3 regions of the Methylobacterium sp. WCS2018Hpa-22 genome follow, and region 3 is predicted to be linked to each of the others. Evidence: predicted binding sites of a transcription regulator. Region 3 holds the regulator's gene; each other region holds the start of a gene.
What was found. Region 3 encodes HrcA, which represses chaperone genes, less so after heat shock. Its sites were predicted from a motif close to GTTAGCACTCNCNNNNNGNGAGTGCTAAC; they were not measured.

Region 1 (7,014 bases), on a different contig from region 3:
GGGTCCGTTCGAGAACACGGCGGCATCCTCACGCCTGCCCCGTGCCAATGCGCCCTGGTCGGATGTGGGGCTTGGCTCTGCTCACGCTGGAGCGCCTGCCCGGGACAGGCTCGCTGCATCCCCTGCCCAGCCAGGCATCCGGCCGGTCGCGCTCAAGCAGGATACGGAAGTGACGCCCCGCGCCGATGCCCCCGCTGCCGCTTCTCCACCGATCGAGGCGGCGGCTTATATCGGCGTCTGGGGGCCGAACGAGGTGGCATGCCGCCGCGGCGCGCGGCGCCGTGGATACATTCCGGCGCGGATCACCGAGAATGGCGCGCGGGCGGGAAACACCGTCTGTACCTTCCGCGACGGGCGGCGCATGGGCGCGAGTTGGAGCGTGGCGGCATCCTGCAGCGATGGCGGCCGGCGCTGGACATCCCAAGTGAAGCTGATCGTCGAAGGCGACCGTCTGACATGGTCGAGCGCCAAGGGCGACGCCTCTTACGTCCGGTGCAATCGCCGCGCAGGGTAAACACCGCCGATACTGAAGTCTCGCCGGATCTCTTCGCCATGACGGGTTGAAATGTCGGGCGAAGGTTTCACGGATTCAATTCGGCCAAATCCGTCCGCGCGACGACATTTAACCGCCCAGCGCCCGGTCTTGTCCGATCATCCGTAACGAAAAGAGGGTCGTCTTGCGACGACCCTCTCCGCTCTCGCGGCGGTAACCGCGAGAGCATCCATTCCACGTGACGATAGGGACGACTTAGAAGTCCATGCCGCCCATGCCGCCGCCGCCCGGCATCTGGGGAGCGCCGCTGTCCTTCTTCGGAGCATCGGCGATCATGGCCTCGGTGGTGACGAGGAGGCCGGCGATCGAGGAGGCGTCCTGCAGAGCGGTGCGCACGACCTTGGCCGGGTCGACGATGCCGGCCTGGATCATGTCGACATACTCTTCGGTCTGGGCGTTGAAGCCGTAGGTGATCGAAGAGGTGTTGTCGGTGATCTTGCCGACCACGATCGAGCCTTCGACGCCCGAGTTGGCGGCGATCTGGCGGATCGGGGCCTCGAGGGCCTTCAGCACGATCTTGATGCCGGCCTGGACGTCCGGATTGTCGCTCTGGAGAGCGCGGACGGCCTCACGGGCACGGAGGAGGGCGGTGCCGCCGCCGGGGACGATGCCTTCTTCCACCGCAGCGCGGGTGGCGTTGAGCGCGTCGTCGACGCGGTCCTTCTTTTCCTTGACCTCGACCTCGGTCGCGCCGCCGACGCGGATGACCGCGACGCCGCCGGCGAGCTTGGCCAGGCGCTCCTGGAGCTTCTCACGGTCGTAGTCCGAGGTGGTCTCCTCGATCTGCGCCTTGATCTGGCCGACGCGGGCTTCGATGTCCGCCTTCTCGCCGAGACCGTCGATGATCGTGGTGGTCTCCTTCTCGATGCGGATGCGCTTGGCGCGGCCGAGCATCGGGAGGGTAACGTTCTCCAGCTTGATGCCGAGGTCCTCGGCGATCATCTGACCCTGGGTCAGGATCGCGATGTCCTCAAGCATGGCCTTGCGGCGATCGCCGAAGCCCGGAGCCTTGACGGCAGCGACCTTGAGGCCACCGCGCAGCTTGTTAACGACGAGTGTGGCGAGAGCCTCACCCTCGATGTCCTCGGCGATGATAACGAGCGGCTTACCGGTCTGCACCACGGCCTCGAGAACCGGCAGCATCGCCTGGAGCGACGAGAGCTTCTTCTCGTGGATGAGGATGTAGGGGTCCTCGAGCTCGGCGACCATCTTCTCCGCGTTCGTAATGAAGTACGGGGAGAGGTAGCCGCGGTCGAACTGCATGCCCTCGACGACGTCGAGCTCGGTCTCGGCGGTCTTGGCTTCCTCGACGGTGATGACACCCTCGTTGCCGACCTTCTGCATGGCGTGGGCGATCATCTCGCCGATTTCCTTGTCGCCATTGGCCGAGATGGTGCCGACCTGGGCAACTTCCTCGGACGAGGCGACCTTCTTGGCGCGGCTCGTGATGTCCTTCACGGCAGCAGTGGTGGCGAGGTCGATGCCGCGCTTCAGGTCCATCGGGTTCATGCCGGCGGCGACGTACTTGGCGCCTTCACGGACGATGGCCTGGGCCAGGACGGTGGCGGTGGTGGTGCCGTCGCCAGCGATGTCGTTGGTCTTCGAGGCCACTTCGCGCACCATCTGGGCGCCCATGTTCTCGAACTTGTCGGCGAGCTCGATCTCCTTGGCGACGGTGACGCCGTCCTTGGTGATGCGCGGAGCGCCGAAGGACTTCTCGATGACGACGTTACGGCCCTTGGGGCCGAGGGTCACCTTGACGGCATCCGCGAGGATGTCGACGCCGCGGAGCATCTTCTCGCGGGCATCTGAGCCGAAGCGTACTTCTTTCGCTGCCATGTATAGATCCTCATCAGGTTGAGAGCCTTGAGGCGCTCACCGAAGGGCGCGCTCGAAAGGCTCGAATGGAAGAAGGAAGAGGGCCGGGTCGCTTTAGGCGACGACGCCCATGATGTCGGATTCCTTCATGATCAGGAGGTCCTGACCGTCGATCTTCACTTCGGTGCCGGACCACTTGCCGAACAGGACGCGGTCACCGGCCTTGACGTCGAGCGGGTTCACGCGGCCGGCCTCGTCACGGGCGCCAGGGCCGACGGCGACGATCTCGCCCTCTTGCGGCTTCTCCTTGGCGGTATCGGGGATGATGATGCCCCCCTTGGTCTTCTCTTCGCCTTCGATACGGCGGACGACGACACGGTCGTGCAGCGGACGGAACTTCATGAGCTGCCCTCTTGCTTCAAATTCATGGATGGCGTTGATGCGGCCGAAGGGCTCGCCCAACCCAGGCTGTTAGCACTCCCGAGCGAAGAGTGCCAAAGCAAGGGCGGAGGTAGGCTCAAGCTCCTTGCGAGTCAAGACGCGGACGACGCGTCATGCCGCGTTTGCGCAGCATGTTCTGCTCTCCGGTCGCTGACAGACGGATGACAATCACCCCATGATCAGCCTTCAGGGACCGCAAGGCGCGGTCGAGCATTCCGGCGCAGCCAATGGCGGCGGCGTGCCGAGCCATGCGATCTGGATCGACCTCAACGATCCGAGTGCCGAGGAAGCGGAGCATATCGAGGCCGCCACCGGCCTGCGCGTCCCCTCGCGAAAGGCTCTGAGCGAGGTCGAGAACTCGAGCCGCCTGCGCCGGCTCAAGAACGGTCTTTCGCTCTCCACACCGATGATCACCTTCGACAAGGTGGATTCGCAGCTGACCCCGCTCGGCTTCGTCCTGACCCGGGACCGGCTCATCACCGTCAGGTTCAATGAGCTGCGCGCCTTCGAGGAGGTCAAGAAGCGCATCGGCGACGGTGACGGCGCTTGCCAGACCGGCACCGAGATCTTCCTCCTCTTGGTGGAGGAGCTAGTGGACAGCCTCGCCGACGCCCTGGAGGAGATGGGCGCCGATCTCGACGCGCTCTCGACCCGGATCTTCGACTTCGACGTGAGGGCAGGGGGCGTCGCCGGCGACTCCGGCAAGACCCCGCGCCGCCGCGACCTGGCGCTGCGCCGCATCCTCCGCAGCGTCGGTCGGCGGGGCAAGGCGCTCGGCAAGATCCGCTCGAGCCTGCTCGGCCTCGAGCGCATACTCCCGTTCGTTGCAGGGGAGTGCGAGCACCTGCTCGGCGCCACGGAGATGCCGCGCTTCGAGACCCTGCGCCGGGACATCGCCTCCCTCGACGAGTTCGAGATCCGCTTGTCGGAAAACGTCCAGTTCCTGCTCGACGCCACTCTCGGCCTCATCAACATCGAGCAGAACAACACGTTTCGCGTGCTCACCGTCGTCTCGGTAGTGGGCGTGCCGCCGACCCTGATCGCGTCGATGTACGGCATGAACTTCAAGCACATGCCGGAACTCGACTGGGCCTATGGCTATCCCTATGGTCTGTCGCTGATCGTCATCAGCGCGATCATCCCCATCGTCTTCTTCAAGCTGCGCGGCTGGTTCTGACGCGCGTTCGATCGAGCGTTTTCGGGGTTTAGGGAAATCTTTTCGGCCCAGCGCGCAAGGATTGGGAGCATCGCCGGCAATCCGGCGACCAGAGTCGACCGCATGGCCGTAATCGTCGCCTTCATCCTGAATGCCGGGCTCAATTTCGGCCTCGGCCTCCTTCTGGCCAAGCTCATGGGGCCGGCGGATTTCGGCCTGTTCGGCCTCGCCACCACGGGTGCCGTGGTGCTCAACACCCTGGTCTTCGAGTGGCTGCGGCTGTCGGCGACACGGTTCTATTCCAATCGCGTCCGGCGCGAGGAACCTTGGATCCGCCATGGGCTGGACCGGGCCTACGCCATCCTGGCCGTCCTCCTCCTGGTCGCATCGGCTCTCTGCGCCGTCGTCGGCGCGACTGTGGAAATGAACAGGGAGGGCCGTTTCGCCATCGCGGCGGGGGCTGGCCTCGCCGCCTTCGGCATCGGCCTGTTCGATTATCACGCAGCCCTCACTCGCGCGCGATTCGACGGGGGCCTCTATCTCAAGCTCACCTTCATCAAGAACGGCCTGTCATTCCTGCTCATGGCGGGCGCAGCCTGGCTGTTTCCGCAGCCGCTCTGGGTGCTGGTCGCTTGCGGGCTCAGCCAGTTTCTACCCGTCGTGATACTTCGCAAGCCGCTGCTCGATCCGCCCGTGCCGATCGTCCGCGTTCGGATGGGGGAGACCTGGCGGCTGTTTCGCGCCTACGGGCTTCCGCTGATCGTGGCGAACGCGATCTACCAGATCACGCCGTTCCTCAACCGTAGCGCCATCGCCATGTCGTTCGGCTTGGCGGAGGCCGGTTATTTCACCCTGGCGGCGGATGTCGCCTCGCGCAGCCTCAGCATGATCGGCACGGCCTTGGACCTCATCCTGTTCCAGCTCGCCGTGCGGGTGGACGAGCACGAGGGCCATGTGGCGGCCGAGGCCCAGATCGGCCGAAATGCGGCCATCGTGGTGGCGCTCATGGTGCCTTGCGCCGGCGGGCTCTGGGCTGTGCTACCGGCACTCCAAGGGCTCGTCGTGCCGGAGGCTTATCGCGGCCCCTTCGCCCTCTATGCGCTGATCCTCATCCCCGGCCTGCTCTGCGGCACATTGCTCAATTTCGGGCTCAACCCGATCTTCCAGATCCGGCGCAAGACGGTGCCGGTCATCGCTGCCGCCCTTGTCGGCCTTGCCGTGAATGCCATCTGCCTGGTCGTCCTCCCCGCGCATTTCGGCGCTCCCGGCATCGCCATGGCGCAGAGCGCCGGCCTCGTCGCCTCGACGCTCTGGCTCGCAGTCCGGGCCCTCGCGGGTCCGGAGCGCCTGCGGATCGACTGGTGGGAGATCTTTGCCGCCTGTACCGCCACCCTGGCGATGATGGCCTGCCTGGCACCGTTCAGGCACATGGATCCGGCCATGGCACTCGCCATCTGCCTGCCTCTCGGTGTGCTGGTCTATGCCCTGCTCGTTGCGGTGTTTGACATCGCCGGATTACGCGGCCTCGTGACAACCTATCTGCGGCAGCGCGCCGTCACCCCGGCGGCGTGAGACAGAACGCACCGCTTGAAAGCGGGGCGTCCCTTCCCGCATATGGTCGTCTGAAGATGCCGTCGAGCATCGCAGCGGGCAGGAAACGATGCGGTCATACGAGCCTCAGGACGAGGGCGAGGCACAAGCCATCGTCGCCGACGCCGCCGGCCGGTCCGAGCCGATGCGGCTCGTCGGTGGGGGAACCAAGGCCGCGATCGGCCGCCCCGCCCAGGACGAAGCCACCCTCTCTTCCCTTCGTCTGACTGGGATCACCCTCTACGAGCCGGCCGAGATGGTGGTCGCCGCCCGGGCCGGAACTCCCCTCGCGCAGGTCCAGGCCTTGCTGGCGGAACGCGGCCAGATGCTGCCCTTCGAGCCGATGGACCATCGCATCCTGATGGGCTCGGCCGGGGAGCCGACCTTCGGTGCCGTGGCAGCGACCAACAATGCGGGACCGCGCCGGATCAATGCGGGAGCGGCCCGCGACAGCCTCATCGGCGTCCGCTTCGTCAACGGGCGCGGCGAGGCCATCAAATCGGGCGGGCGGGTGATGAAGAACGTCACCGGCCTCGACCTCGTCAAGCTCATGGCGGGCTCGTGGGGCACTCTCGGCCTGCTCACCGAGGTGACATTCAAGGTGCTTCCCGTCCAGGAACGGGTGACGACCTTGGCCTTCTCCGGCCTCGACGATGCGACGGCGGTGGCCGCTCTCAGTGCCGCCCTCGGATCGCCGTTCGAACTCACGGGTGCGGCTCACCTGCCGAGCGGCCTCGACGGGCCGAGCCCGCGCACTCTGATGCGCCTTGAAGGTTTCTCGGAATCCCTCGATTACCGCCTCGGCGAATTGCGCAAGCTCCTCAGGCGGTTCGGAGAGCCGGAGATCATTGAGGGCGAGATCGGAGCCGTTCTGTGGGCTGCGATCCGCGATGTCATCCCACTGACGGAACCGCGCGCATCCGCCGTCTGGCGAATTTCCACCGCACCGATGCAGGGTCCTGCGGTCACAGCCGCCATCGCGGCGCAGCGTCAGGCGCGTTGGTTCTACGATTGGGGCGGCGGCCTCGTCTGGCTGGCCACCTCGGCCGAGGGCGATGCCGGCGCCGAGACCATCCGCGACGTCCTCCGCACCACCGGCGGGCACGCCACCCTGGTGCGGGCACCGGATGCGGTACGCGCGGCGACCGCCGTCTTCGAGCCTCTGTCAGATCCGCTGCTTCGTATGACGGCCGGGATCAAGGCGGCGCACGATCCGAAGGGGGTTTTCAATCCCGGACGGATGTATGCTGGCATCTGACCCCCGTACGGTTCCCGCCCCGGCGATCCGGTTCTCGCCCGATGCCAGAACCAAGCTTTCAGCATCCGGCCCAAACGTTGACCGCGACAATCTCACCCGCAGCGGCCTCATGATCCTGAATGGCTTTCGCGCTATCCCCGCCGGGTGTGCGGAGTTTTAGAGCCGTTCCAAGGCTCGGCTTCCGCCGAAATTTTCTCT
Region 2 (7,014 bases), on a different contig from region 3:
GATTGTCGTTGGTGAGGCCCTGAGCCGCCGCCTTGGCGCGAAGGAGCGCCACGCCGCCGCCAGGCACGATGCCTTCCTCGACCGCCGCACGGGTCGCATGAAGCGCATCATCAACGCGGTCCTTCTTCTCCTTGACCTCGATCTCGGTCGAGCCGCCGACGCGAATGACGGCGACGCCGCCGGCGAGCTTGGCCTGCCGCTCCTGGAGCTTCTCACGGTCGTAGTCCGAGGTGGTGTCCTCGATCTGCGCCTTGATCTGCGCCACACGTGCTTCGATGTCGGCCTTGTCGCCGGCACCGTCGATGATCGTGGTGGTCTCTTTGTCGATGCGTACCCGCTTGGCGTGGCCCAGCATCTCAAGGGTGACGTTCTCGAGTTTGATTCCGAGATCCTCGGCGATCATCTGGCCCTTGGTCAGCAGGGCAATGTCTTCGAGCATGGCCTTGCGACGGTCACCAAAGCCCGGAGCCTTCACAGCGGCGACCTTGAGGCCGCCGCGCAGCTTGTTCACCACGAGGGTGGCGAGCGCCTCGCCCTCGATATCCTCGGCAATGATGAGTAGCGGCTTGCCCGTCTGCACCACAGCCTCAAGGATTGGCAAAAGCGCCTGGAGAGAACCGAGCTTCTTTTCGTGGATAAGGATGTACGGATCCTCGAGATCCGCCATCATCTTCTCGGGGTTCGTCACGAAGTACGGCGAGAGATAGCCACGGTCGAACTGCATACCCTCGACGACGTCGAGCTCGGTCTCGGCGGTCTTGGCTTCCTCTACGGTGATGACGCCCTCCTTGCCAACCTTCTCCATGGCGTGAGCGATCATCTCGCCGATTTCCTTGTCGCCATTGGCAGAGATCGTGCCTACCTGGGCGATCTCCTCGGAGGAGGCCACCTTGCGGGCACGCTCGCCGATATCTTTCACGACCGCAGCAACAGCGAGGTCGATGCCACGCTTTAGGTCCATTGGGTTCATGCCGGCGGCCACGTACTTCACGCCCTCGCGGACGATGGAGGCAGCCAGCACGGTTGCCGTTGTGGTGCCGTCACCAGCGATGTCGCTCGACTTCGAAGCCACTTCGCGCACCATCTGAGCGCCCATGTTTTCGAACTTATCGGCGAGTTCGATCTCCTTGGCGACGGTGACGCCGTCCTTGGTGATGCGGGGCGCGCCGTAGCTCTTCTCGATGACGACGTTGCGACCCTTGGGCCCCAGCGTGACCTTCACGGCGCTGGCAAGAAGCTCGACACCGCGCAACATTTTCTCGCGGGCATCGACGGAGAAACGAACGTCTTTGGCAGCCATGGGGGTGATCTCTTCAGTGATGTAAGGCCCTGAGGCACGCCACAGCGGGCGCCTCGAAAGAGCAGGTCATCGGGTTTGCGAGCGACGCAACCGACCTAGGCGACGACGCCCATGATGTCGGATTCCTTCATGATCAGAAGGTCCTGACCGTCGATCTTGACCTCGGTGCCGGACCACTTGCCGAACAGCACGCGGTCACCGGCTTTCACGTCGGGAGCGTTGATGCGCCCTGATTCGTCCCGAGCGCCGGGCCCGACGGCGATGACCTCGCCCTCTTGCGGCTTCTCCTTTACGGTATCCGGGATGATGATACCGCCCTTGGTCTTCTCCTCACCTTCGATGCGGCGGACGACGACACGGTCGTGCAGAGGGCGAAACTTCATGTTTTGGATCCGGTTTCCTAGCGATCAACCGTCGCCGGTAGGGCGCGGTATCGCAGGGGAGGCAGCTGTCCGAGATTCCACAGCTTACCCCGCGGCCGAGGCTTAGCACTTAATCAGCGAGAGTGCTAACGAGCCTCGTTGCAGTATGTTTGCCCGCACCCAATCACATTGAACGGAATCTGCGATGGGTGAGAAATCAGGCAGGCCATAATACGACACAAGCGCCCCTTGAACCCATCGTCGATAGTGAGCCTTTTGCAGCTTCTCGCGTCCCGCGGAAACGCGAACTATGAAAAGCCCTTCGTTGATGCTCCTACTTTGCACGTGGCTTGCTGCCTGCTGAGCCTTGCGGAAACAACTTCGTGAAGGCAGCCTGCATTTGCTCCGAGCTTTGAGGAATCAGCGTCATCCAGCTTTTCAGGAGCGCCTCAGGTGAAAAGCGGTTCATTTCGTCTAGAACCCGTTTTTCCATCTCAGCCATAACGGCCGCCTGCATCGGCTTGACGTCTGGAAGCCCCATAAACTGCCTCGCCTCTTCCGGAGTACAATCCACCTCAACCGTGACTTTCATCTCGTGAATCTCCCCCAAAACCTCAACGCCGTTGAAATGCGTTCCATTGGTGAAGCATGTGCCTGTGTAAGGCTCAAGGTGCTTGCGAGGCCACCCATAGGAACGATGGGTCCGGGCGGCAGACCTTCCCGGCGGCACCGAATTTGAAGCGGGCCACAGGCTCAAGTAGCCAGCACCAGAAACGTTTCTAGTACAGCTGAAGATTTCTCGTCGGTTCAGTCTATAGGATTGTACAATGAATAGGGGGCACGAAATAAATGCACATACGACCCTACAGGTGCGGAGATGACCAGGCTACTGTGCTCGCGGTCTTCGAACGGACCTTCCACACTTCCCATTCATTCTTAGATAGCAGCGAGCAAATAAAGGCTCGCCAGCATCTCGCACTTCTGCTGAGCCGCCCGGAAACCCTGATTGCAGAGGTGGATAGTTCCGTGATTGCCTTCATTACCGTGGATGACGGAGATTACATTTCAGCATTGTACGTAGACCTCCCACATGTCAGCCGGGGTGTGGCATCGGCCCTCCTGCAGGCGGCACAAGATCGTCACCAGATCCTTTGGCTTCACGTCTTCGCGCAGAATGTTTCTGCCGTGCAGTTCTACAAAGCTCGGGGCTTCGCCGTAGTGGATGAGGATAGGCAAATCGATAGCTCAGGTCGCCGGCATCGACGCTTCGAAATGGAAAACGCCAACGGTTTCGCCACGTATCGTTGACTGCGAGCCACGCGATGGAGCTCTAGTTTGCGTTGGCTCAGCTCAGGCAGTTAGTCCGATGCTTCGGGGTTTACCCTTATGGAGAACCGATCACGCGCCGTGATGCGTTCGGTGGGGAGGTCGATCACTTCCCCCTGAAATATTTCCTGGCTTAGGAAGCAGCGCTCAATGTCGGACCGCTCTTCTTCGATGTCGATATACCAGCACCGCCTCCGACTGCTCCAGCGATAGCTACGAGCTTTCAGGACGTCCTTCGTTGCGATGGGTGAGCCAGCGGCCCAAATGCGAAGACTGGGCTTGCGCGCGGTTTCGAGCAGGCACGCCAGCGCAAGCCGACCGGATGTCTTCAGGGGGGCTGCCAGCAGTGCACGAAGGGCATGGCAATCGTCGATGGCACGGTGGCCCTTATGGAAGAAACCGTAATCGGTCAGCAGGTAGCCGAGCTTCATGCCCTCGTGGCCTTCGTCACGCCATGGCACTTGATGGCAAGTGCAAGCCCAGTTCTTCTCAACGAAGATCGGCCAGCGGCTCTCACAAAACTGGCGGTCGAAGCTTGCGTTATGGGCGATCACCACGACGGCATCGCCAGCCATCGCTTGTACCGCCGCGTCATTAATCCGTTGACCGGCCACGTCAGCGTCCGTGATGCCGGTCAGTCGCGTGATCTCTGGCGGAATCGGCTTCTGCGGCTCTTGGAGTTGGTTGAAGACCTGGAGCACCCGGTAGATGCGGCCGCTCGCTCCGTACTCGAACTTGATCATGCCAAGCTCGATCACCTCGTCGTGCGTGTGATCGACCCCGGTTGTTTCGGTATCGAGGATCAGTCCAATGAACGTAGGCTCGGTCGGCTGATCGGTGCAATCGACGAACGGTCCGACCCTCCTAAGCACGCGGTATTCGCCTGTGCTCTCCAGCACAGAAGCAATGCTGTCGAGGGGGTGCATCACCGCTACCGTGTCCTTGCCTTCAGACTCACCGTCGCATGGCATCTAGGGGCTGCGTCCCGCTCGTGGAAAGACACGGTTGCGTTGGCTCAACTCGACGTGCTGAGCCTCGGTGCCGAGAAAATTAGCATGTGCCAGGGTTCATGCCCCCAAAGGCAGAGCGGCCATGCGGCCCTACGGCTTACCCGCAATAACGCTGCCACGCTCTTCAAGCGCTCGGCCTCGCGTGCGCGAGGCGAAGTCCAGCAAAATCCAGCTTTAGCCGACACAAGCCGATACAAAATGTGGGGTGAATTGGGGGTGGTCGCTCGTCGTCAGGCCAAATTCCGCAGCGATTGCAATGATTTGGCTTGGTCAAATGGCGGAGGGAGCGGGATTCGAACCCGCGATACCGTTTCCGGTATACACACTTTCCAGGCGTGCGCCTTCAACCACTCGGCCACCCCTCCAGTCTCACACGTCGATGCCAGCCAAAGAGGCGGCGGCGATGCGCGAGTGGCGTGCTGTACAAGCCGCGTTCTCGGCGTGCAAGGGACCAGAGCACCGATCGGGTGAGGAAACGTCCGATTTCGCGATTGCTCCGGTGTACCTGTGTCTCAATGGCACCGGGCGGGCGCATCGGAACGCGGCATGCGTTGCGCCATGCGAGGGGGGCTTGGACCGCCACGCGAGGGGGTCTTAGACCGCCATGCGGCGGGTTTTGCGCGATCAGGCGCATTGCGCATCGCGGGGGCTCGAGCGTGGCCCGTCATTGCCGGTCCCGTCGTCGAGCGTGGGGATAAGACCGAGTGGTTCGTTTGGTCGTCGGCGCTCGCTTCGGCAGGCCCGGATGAACAGACCGTGTCCTGCCGTTTGCTGATGTCCCTTCCGTTGAAGGTCCGTTCCGGTTTGCCCGTCCAGCGAAGGCTCGAGGGGCGTGGTTTGCCGAGCATTCCATGGACGGGCGTGTCGGCTTGTAAGACGCCTTCCCAGATAGACTAGTTGGATAGCGGCTCTCCGGTTTCTAGTCCTTTTTATGCAATTGCCGCATCACTTCGCATCTGGTTTCTAGAAACGGCAGATTGCGACGAGATCCTGGCGAGTTTTCGTCGTGCATCGACCTGAACGTTGCGATGCAGCGAGGAGCGGGACATGCCTTCGATCAAGTATACGTACGGCATTGAATTCGATCCTAACGCGAGCCTTGCGATATCGATATCGAACGCGATCTATGACGATGACGGCGCAAAGTACAAATTTCGCGGTCAGATCAACAACGATCCCTATGGGAATGTGATTTCACAGCTCTATAATGGCATCAACAATCTGTCGGAAGATTATATCCTTGAACAATATAAAGTCAGTTTCAACATAAATTTCTCCGATACTACTGGAAATGTGACGCTGAATGGGCATGATTTCGATGACATCATTCAGGGCGGCGTGGGAGACGACATTCTTCGCGGTGGTGCGGGCGACGACACGATACGCGGCATGGGCGGGGCCGACACGTTCTGGGGCGGTGACGGCGACGACCGCCTCGTCGTAAGGGAGGCAGGCGCGAGCGTTCACGGCGATGCCGGCATGGACAAACTGTTCCTGCAGGGAGGAGACAGTTTCGTCTTCACCGACGATACGCTGCAGAATGTCGAGACCATTCATCTCGGTGCGGGCTCCGAATTGGACCTCTCCGCCGTCACGGCGGGCGTGACTATCATCCAAACCAGCAAGATCGGACTTCCGGGCACGATCGTCGGCACTCAGGATGCCGACACGATCATCGCAGGTGGTGGATACGTCTCTATCAGGGGCGGCGACGGCGACGATGTTCTCAAAGGGACGACCGGATTGCCCAGCTTCGCCGGAGAGGGTGGGAACGATGTCATCACCCTCGGCATGCGGGGCGGCCACGCAACCGGCGGCGAAGGCAATGACGTACTTGTCGGAAGCTCCGTGGCACCGAGCGCACTGCACGGCGATTCCGGCAACGATCGCATCAAGGCCGGTGCGGGTGGAGCGACGATCGGGGGCGGCGCGGATGCCGACAAGCTGTTCGCCAATTCGGGAGAGGACCTGTTCGTCTTCACCGCGGGTTTTGGCCGCGACAACCTCTATGGCCTCGATGTCGAGAACGATCGCATCGCTGTGGCCATCGCGGGTGTGGAGTCCGGCGATCTCATGTTCCGTTCGATGAATGGCGGGCAGGATACGCTGGTGACGTTCCGCGGCGTCGAGAGCAGCAACAAAATCATCCTGCACGACGTCCACCTCGCCGACCTCAAAATGGCTCAGGACGACCTGTTCCTCTTCGGCGCGTGACGGCGAGACTGGCCGCGAGATCTCCGCCCCACCGCACGGCTCCGTCCCGAGCCGTCAACCCGCCCGGCTCAGGCCGCGGCGGGTTTCCGGCGTCGCCCGAATGCGCCGAGCATGAGAAGAGTCGGGGATGGCTTTGGACGGGTCCATGGGCCGGGCCTCCGGAGGCTTCGATCTGCGCGGTGAAAGCATCACGGAAGCCCCGTCGTTTCTCGCAAGTCATGAATGACACTTTGGCACCATGATAAACATAGGTATATGTATTTTCGCGCAAATCCTTAAATTTTGCTTAGTATTCATTAGGTTTGGAACATGAAGGATGAGTATTTATTGACCGCCGTCAGTAACGGAGAATGCCTATGTCGAACATTCGCTTGCTCGCACTCGTCGCTCTACTCGGCATGGTCCCGGTCGGGACCGCAACGGCTCAACAGGGTACAGGGTCGCCGGGCGCCAGCGGGGCTCCAACGGGGGCCGAAGGTCAGAAGGTCGAGACCGGCAAGGAGATGACGGGCGGCGAGCGCGGCGGCGGATCGGGAAATACCGGAGTCCCCGGTGGCTCTCCGGCAGCCGATGGTAACAAGACGCAGGATAGCCGGACCACCAAGACCCGCGATCGCTGATCTGCCCCTGCCTCGTTCCGGCCGGAGCGCTCTGCGCCGAAGCGGATTCCGGTTCGGCGAAAAAGAGCGCGGCACCAGGAAGGCCTGGAGATGTGCCCCGGCCCGACGTGGTCGGGCGCATCTCTCGGCGGATCACTCCGCGCCCAGCAATCGATGCTTTCGGCGCCGTATTAGAGGCGGCC
Region 3 (7,014 bases):
CCGACTGACTCGCACTGCATCGGAAATAGTCACGGACGATATCACCTGAACCGGATCACGGTTGCTGTGCGGCGTTTATGAAGACGCACGCGGCGAGCGAACACCGCGTGCGTTTGACCTTTCGACAAAGCGGCAATTTAGGCGGGCAGCGCCCGACGTGACTTGCGCATCAGCGCCTCTTCCACCGTGCCGTCACCGTCGAGATAACCGTGGCGCTTGGGGTTCGGCATGATCAGCGAGCCAATGAAGGCGATGGCGAGCATCGCCGTGACGTACCAGAAGAAGCTGCTTTCCGAGCCGATCTGCTTCAAATACAGGGCTACCGCCTCCGCCGTGCCACCGAAGATCGAGTTCGCCACCGCGTAGGAGAGGCCGACCCCCAGCGCCCGGACCTGGGTCGGGAACAGCTCTGCTTTCACAATGCCGCTGATGCCCGTGTAGAAGCTGATCACCGTGAGGCCGATCATGATCAGGCCGAACGAGAGGTAGGGGTTCGTAGTGGAGCCGATCGCCGTCATTAGCGGCACCACCATCAGCGTGCCGAGCCCGCTATAGAGCAGCATGTTGGTCTTGCGGCCGATCCTATCCGAAAGCCAGCCGAAGAAGGGCTGGATCACCATGTAGACAAGGAGCGCCGCAGTGGAGATCTGCGATGCGGTGATCTTGTCGATATGCGCCGTGTTGAAGAGATATTTCGGCATATAGGTGGTGAAAGTATAGAAGCTCAAGGAGCCGCCGGCGGTGTAGGCGAGTACTACGCAGAACGCACGCCAATGTTTGAAAAGGGCCGAAAAGGTGCCGGATTCCTTCGAGGCCATGTCCTCTTTGGTCGCCGTCTCCGCGAGCGACGAACGTAGGAACAGCGCCACCACGGCCGCCATCGCACCGATGAAGAACGGGATACGCCAGCCCCAGGCAGTGAGCTGCTGGGCGGTGAGGAAGCTCTGCAGAATGATCAGCACCAGCGAGGCCAGAAGCTGTCCGCCGATTAGGGTAACGTACTGGAACGAGGCGAAGAATCCACGCTGACCCTTCAGGGCGACCTCGCTCATGTAGGTGGCGCTGGTGCCGTACTCGCCGCCCACGGAAAGGCCCTGGATCATACGTGCGAGCAGGAGCAGGGCGGGAGCCCAGTGCCCCACACTGGCATAGGTCGGCAGCACGGCGATCATGAGCGATCCGCCGCACATCATCAGCACCGAGATCATCATCGAGGTCTTGCGGCCAAGGCGATCGGCGATACGGCCGAACAACCAACCACCGATGGGGCGCATGAAGAATCCGACCGCGAACACGGCGGCGGATTTCAGGAGCTGACTGGTATCGTCGCCTTCGGGAAAGAAGACCGGCGCAAAATAGAGGGCAAAGAAGGCGTAGCAATAAAAGTCGAACCACTCGACGAGATTACCCGACGACGAGCCCACGATGGCGAATATCCGCCGACGGCGGTCTTCCGGATCGTCAGGCTTCGAAGGATCGATCGCGATAGCGTCGGACATGGGCACTCCCTACCATCCTTGTCGGGGCCCTACCTGGGCCTCTTGGTCGGCGACGTTAAGCGGCGACGGAGAATTCACAAGCGCCTCAACGCGGCTTTCCTACAGCAGGCTGCAAATGTCAGCCATTCCCTCATCCCCGTCGCCCTTCCCGCCATGGCAAAGGTACGTCATCGTCGTCTCCAAGTGGAAATACTTGGAAGTCCGATACCGTGAAGCTTGGGCTTAAGTTGCCTGTGCGGTGTGAAGACAACGTGGGAAGTAGTTTTAATTCGCGGAACGGTTTTGGCAGTCTTTCCGTTTCGGCTTCGCGTCGGCGCCGCGTGGCGTCAGCAATCAACCAAGAGATGGACTGACTGACATGAGCAAGCTCTTGCGGAGTACGGTGACGGCTGCCGTTCTCGTCGTCGGTGCGGCGAGTGCTTTCGCCCAAGGTGGGCCTGGAGCAGGTGGCGGTGCGGGTGGCGGCGCAGCGGCAGGCGCCGGTGCGCCCGGCGGTGGCGCAGGTGGTGCCGGATCGGCTGGTGGCGCCGGCATGCGGGGCGCCGGTGGCGGCGGAGCCGAGCGTGGTGGAGCCGCAGGTGGTATGGAACGCGGTGGTGCCTCGGGGGATCGCGGCGGCCCTGCGGGTGAGCGCGGTGGCGCGGCTGGAATGGAGCGAGGCGGTGATGCTGGCGGCGAACGAAATGGCCGCATGGAGCAGGGCGAACGCCCGAGTGCTGGCAGCAGGAGCGATCCCGCAGCCCGGCCGGATCGAGACGGCAAGTCTGATCGAGACGGCAAGTCTGATCGAGACGGCAGGGCCGATCGTGATGAGCGGATGGACGGAAGCGGCAAGGCCGATCGCGGCCTGAAGGATGGCAAAGCGGATCGTGGCGAGAGGAGCGACAGCGACCGGGGTGATCGAGCCGGGCGTCGAGATCGTGCGGGCCGAGGCGATAGCGGCGCCGTGCGCGGGGCTTATGGCCGACTGGGTGCTCCGCAGCGTACAGAATTTCGCCAGAGCGTACTTCGTCGCGGGATCCCCCGTCTCGCCGCTGGTGCTTTCGCTCTGACGGTGGGGACTGCAATCGCCCGAAGCTACACTCTCTACGACCTGCCGCCTGACATCGTGCAGATCGTGCCCGAATACGAAGATTACAGATACGTACTTGTCGACGACGACATCGTCATCGTTGACCCGGACACCTATGAGATTGTGGACGTCATCCGCGGTTGATCTTCATCTGTGGTGTCCTTGAGGGGAACTTCTTCTGGCGAAGCGCATACGCTGTCGAATTGTGAACCGTAGCGCTTGATGTTTTGCCGGATCGAAGTGGTGACGTGAGAACAGACTCCAGGCTCCGGACAAGCTGTCATCAGCGATCCGGAGCCTGGATGTTTCAGGCAAGGGCTTATGTTTGGTCCGCGTATCAAACGACCTGCGAGGTTGGGCCTCTTCCTCTTACTAAACTCTGCAGCGCCACATGAGTGCAACAGGCTAGGTTGAGAACGTTATTCTCAGGCTGCGCCTGACGCGGGCGCATGGCAAGATCACAGCGAGGTGAAAGACTGAGACTTCTATGCGAGTGATCGCAGCGAGTTTCGCTTTCCAGCAGGAGGGCAGCTAAGTCAAGGCCTTTCAGCAGGCCGTTGGCTACTTATGGGCCGAACTTCGAATGAAGGTCTCCAGTGTCTCGACATTAATCCCTGAAGCAGGGGCGTCGTCGACCATTGGTCCAGTTTCCTTCAAGTCGTGGTAGAGCTTTCTCTAAGAAGCGAAGTCTTGTCCGGTGAGATGAACGCAATGACGCTCAGCGCCCGTTGCGGTCGAGCATCTTCGAGACTACCCGAGCAGTGTAATCCACCATCGGCACGATCCGCGCGTAGTTAAGTCTCGTCGGGCCGATGACACCGACGACGCCGACGATTTTCTGAGAACCGTCCCGGAAAGGTGCGGCGATCATCGACGAGCCGGAAAGCGAGAACAGTTTATTCTCCGAGCCGATGAAGATGCGCACTCCTTCTCCACCCTCGGCGCGGGAGAGCAGTTCGATCACATCCTTTTGCGTTTCAAGGTCGTTGAAGAGTAGGCGGATGCGTTCGAGATCCTCCACCGCGCGCAGGTCGTCGAGAAGGTTGGCTTGGCCGCGCACGATTAATTGACGTGCGTCGGACGGCCCGACGGTGGTGGCTAGGCCCGCGTCCACCAGGCGCTCGGTAATGACGTCTAGTTCGCGCTTCATCGCCTCGCGGCCGGCCTCGATCTCGGCGCGCAAGCCTCCCAGTGTGCGTCCATGAAGGCGGGCATTGAGGTAGTTGGAGGCTTCCTGCAGGGCGCTGGCCGGAAGGCCCGGGGGCAGATCCAGGAGGCGGTTCTCCACCGAACCGTCATCCGACACCAGTACGACGAGGGCGCGGGCTGGATCGAGCCGGACGAATTCGATGTGTTTCAGGTGCACGTTTGTCTTAGTGGTGAGCACGACGCCTGCTCCCCGGGAAATTCCGGACAGCAGCGTCGAGGCCTCGGCCAAAGCGCTTTCGAATGTGTGGCCAGATGCGGCGGCACGCATCTGGGCCTCGATCCGCTCCTGCTCCTCGCGCCCGACATCGCCGATCTCCAGCATGGCATCGACAAAGAAGCGCAGGCCCATTTCCGTCGGAAGTCGGCCGGCGGATGTGTGAGGCGCGAAGATCAGGCCAGAATGCTCCAGATCCGCCATGACATTGCGGATCGAGGCCGGCGACAGCGCCATGGGCAGGATGCGCGCGAGGTTGCGGGATCCTACAGGTTCGCCCGTCGTGAGGTAGCTCTCCACGATCTGTCGAAAGATCTCGCGTGTGCGCTCGTTTAGAGTGGCGAGGGGCTGGAGCTGCTGAGAAGAGAAGGGGCGGGGGCGATCGTTCAATGGGTTCTTCCTGAGCGGCGATTGTGTCCGGCTCTGCCCTCGCGCACAACCTCTAGGCCCGCGGCATCGACGTTGTTCTCCGGCAATCCGCTTCGTCCAAAAGGAATGCCCTTTGCGTCGCGGTGCGGCCGGCCGCGAAACTCCGCCATCTGTCGGATGGCGCCGTGGCGGAGGCATGCGGGTTCCGTCTTGGCTCGCATCGATACCCGTTTCCTCGCAGATGAGCGACGCCGTGCCCGACCTTGATACCGTCGTCAGAGAAATCGCCGAGGAGATGGCTGACCGGCCAGACCGAGGTGAGGTCGCCACCTACATCCCGGAACTCGCCCGTGTCGATCCGAAGGCCTTCGGAATTGTCGTCATCGATGCTGACGGGCATGTGGCGGCAGCAGGTGACAGCGACACTTCATTCTCGATCCAAAGTATCTCGAAGGTGTTCACGCTGACTCTGGCCCTCGGCATGGCGGGAGATCGGCTCTGGCGCCGAGTCGGTCGCGAGCCGTCCGGCAGTCCTTTCAACTCCATTGTCCAGCTCGAGCGTGAGCGCGGCATCCCCCGCAATCCGTTCATCAATGCCGGTGCCATCGCGGTGACCGACACGATACTGTCGGGCCACCAGCCCCGGGAAGCGCTTGGTGAAATCCTGCGCTTCATGCAGTTCCTCGCCCAGGACCCGACCATTACCATTGACGAGGCGGTGGCCGCCTCCGAGCTGCGCACGGGTTTCCGTAATATCGCGCTTGCCAACTACATGAAATCCTTCGGCAATATCGATAACCCGGTCGATTTCACCCTGGGTGTTTATTTCCATCATTGCGCCATCGGCATGTCGTGCCGGCAGCTAGCCACGGCGAGCCGCTTCCTCGCTCATTCCGGCCGCAACCCTCTCACCGGGCATTCCGTGGTCTCTCCGGAGCGCGCCAAGCGTATCAACGCAGTCATGCTGACTTGCGGTCACTACGACGGGTCCGGCGAATTCGCTTATCGTGTTGGCCTTCCCGGCAAAAGTGGCGTCGGCGGCGGAATTATCGCGGTGGCCCCCGAAAAAGCGTCGATCGCGGTATGGTCGCCGGGCCTCGACGCATCCGGTAATTCGCATCTCGGCCGGATCGCCCTCGAGATGCTCACTCGGCGCCTTGGCTGGTCGATCTTCGGCGCGTGAACTCAGTAGGGACGGTAATCCCCTACGCCCCATCGTGATGTAGGCGAAAAGAAGTGTGTTGCACCGAGGTAGCCAAGCGACTTGTTCATTGAGACCCGCTTGCCTTCCAAATGAGCAAAAAAGAATGCCTGCCGCAGACCCTGCGACAGGCATCGATTATAATTGGCGCAAAAGCCTTAATTGTCTGCCTAATATTTAGGCGGCCGCTTTCGCCTCGTCGGCGGTTGAAACCGTCGCGATCGTCTTCAGGATCTGCGAGGCGATCTGGTAGGGGTCCCCCTGGCTGTTGGGACGGCGGTCTTCCAAGTAGCCCTTGTACTCATTGTTGACGAAGCTGTGGGGCACCCGGATCGAGGCACCACGATCGGCGACGCCATAGCTGAACTCGTTGATCGCAGCGGTCTCGTGCTTGCCGGTCAACCGCATGTGGTTGTCAGGCCCGTAGACCGCGATGTGGTCGTCCAGGTTTTCCTTGAACGCTGCCATGAGCGCTTCGAAATAGGCCTTGCCGCCCACCGTGCGCAGGTGCTCCGTAGAGAAGTTCGCGTGCATGCCGGAGCCGTTCCAATCCGTCGCACCGAGCGGCTTGCAATGGTACTCGACATCGATCTCGTAGGTCTCGCACAGGCGCTGGAGAAGGTAGCGAGCGACCCACATCTCGTCGGCGGCTTTCTTGGAACCCTTGCCGAAGATCTGGAATTCCCACTGGCCCTTGGCCACCTCGGCGTTGATGCCCTCGTGGTTGATACCGGCATCGAGGCACAGGTCGAGATGTTCCTCGACGATCTTGCGAGCGATGCTGCCGACTTCCTTATAGCCGACGCCACAATAATAGGGACCCTGCGGGGCAGGGTAGCCGGTGGCGGGGAAGCCGAGGGGGCGTCCGTCCTTGTAGAAGAAATACTCTTGCTCGAAGCCGAACCAGGCGCCGTCATCATCGAGGATGGTTGCGCGCTTGTTCGAGACGTGCGGGGTGACGCCGTCCGGCATCATCACTTCACAGAGAACGAGGACGCCATTCTTGCGAGTGCTATCGGGGAAGTGGCGCACAGGCTTCAGCATACAGTCGGAGCTGCCGCCCTCGGCCTGCATCGTCGAGCTGCCATCGAAGCCCCACAGCGGAAGCTGCTCAAGGGTCGGGAAGCCATCGAATTCCTTGATCTGGGTCTTGCCACGCAGGTTCGGCACCGGCGTGTATCCATCGAGCCATAGATACTCGAGCTTATATTTCGTCATTTCGAGCCTCTCGTACCTCAAGCGATCCGACAGCCGGGTTTCCCCTCACATCGTTCGCGGCCGTTCGTAGCCGGATTCGCCGTTAGCATATCTCATGCCAATGACTTGCACGGACGGTTGATGGCTGTGCGTTCCGTGGAGAGCGTAGGCGATGAGAGATAGTGACATGGCAGGGACGACGGTCTGGAATATGCCGGCTACCTGCCAACCTGAGGCACCCGAATGGGAGAGC

Region 1: groES (co-chaperone GroES) is a predicted target of HrcA. The motif match lies at 2,842-2,870, and genes of this name have one in related genera.
Region 2: groES (co-chaperone GroES) is a predicted target of HrcA. The motif match lies at 1,785-1,813, and genes of this name have one in related genera.

Annotation. Positions count from the first base shown of each region.
Region 1 is NZ_JAVTJA010000005.1:59,789-66,802, forward strand. It holds gene RQI43_RS08215 (hypothetical protein) at 1-514, shown strand, start outside; gene groL (chaperonin GroEL) at 749-2,392, opposite strand; gene groES (co-chaperone GroES) at 2,486-2,773, opposite strand; gene RQI43_RS08230 (magnesium transporter CorA family protein) at 2,988-3,989, shown strand; gene RQI43_RS08235 (polysaccharide biosynthesis C-terminal domain-containing protein) at 4,092-5,540, shown strand; gene RQI43_RS08240 (FAD-binding protein) at 5,629-6,816, shown strand.
Region 2 is NZ_JAVTJA010000005.1:189,340-196,353, reverse strand. It holds gene groL (chaperonin GroEL) at 1-1,300, opposite strand, end outside; gene groES (co-chaperone GroES) at 1,396-1,683, opposite strand; gene RQI43_RS08895 (DUF6489 family protein) at 1,997-2,254, opposite strand; gene RQI43_RS08890 (GNAT family N-acetyltransferase) at 2,554-2,970, shown strand; gene RQI43_RS08885 (3'-5' exonuclease) at 3,021-3,914, opposite strand; tRNA gene RQI43_RS08880 (tRNA-Ser) at 4,274-4,363, opposite strand; gene RQI43_RS08875 (calcium-binding protein) at 5,046-6,212, shown strand; gene RQI43_RS08870 (hypothetical protein) at 6,569-6,832, shown strand.
Region 3 is NZ_JAVTJA010000002.1:70,109-77,122, reverse strand. It holds gene RQI43_RS02845 (MFS family transporter) at 138-1,499, opposite strand; gene RQI43_RS02840 (hypothetical protein) at 1,916-2,350, shown strand; gene RQI43_RS02835 (DUF1236 domain-containing protein) at 2,317-2,715, shown strand; gene hrcA (heat-inducible transcriptional repressor HrcA) at 3,290-4,384, opposite strand; gene RQI43_RS02825 (glutaminase) at 4,605-5,546, shown strand; gene RQI43_RS02820 (glutamine synthetase beta-grasp domain-containing protein) at 5,742-6,782, opposite strand.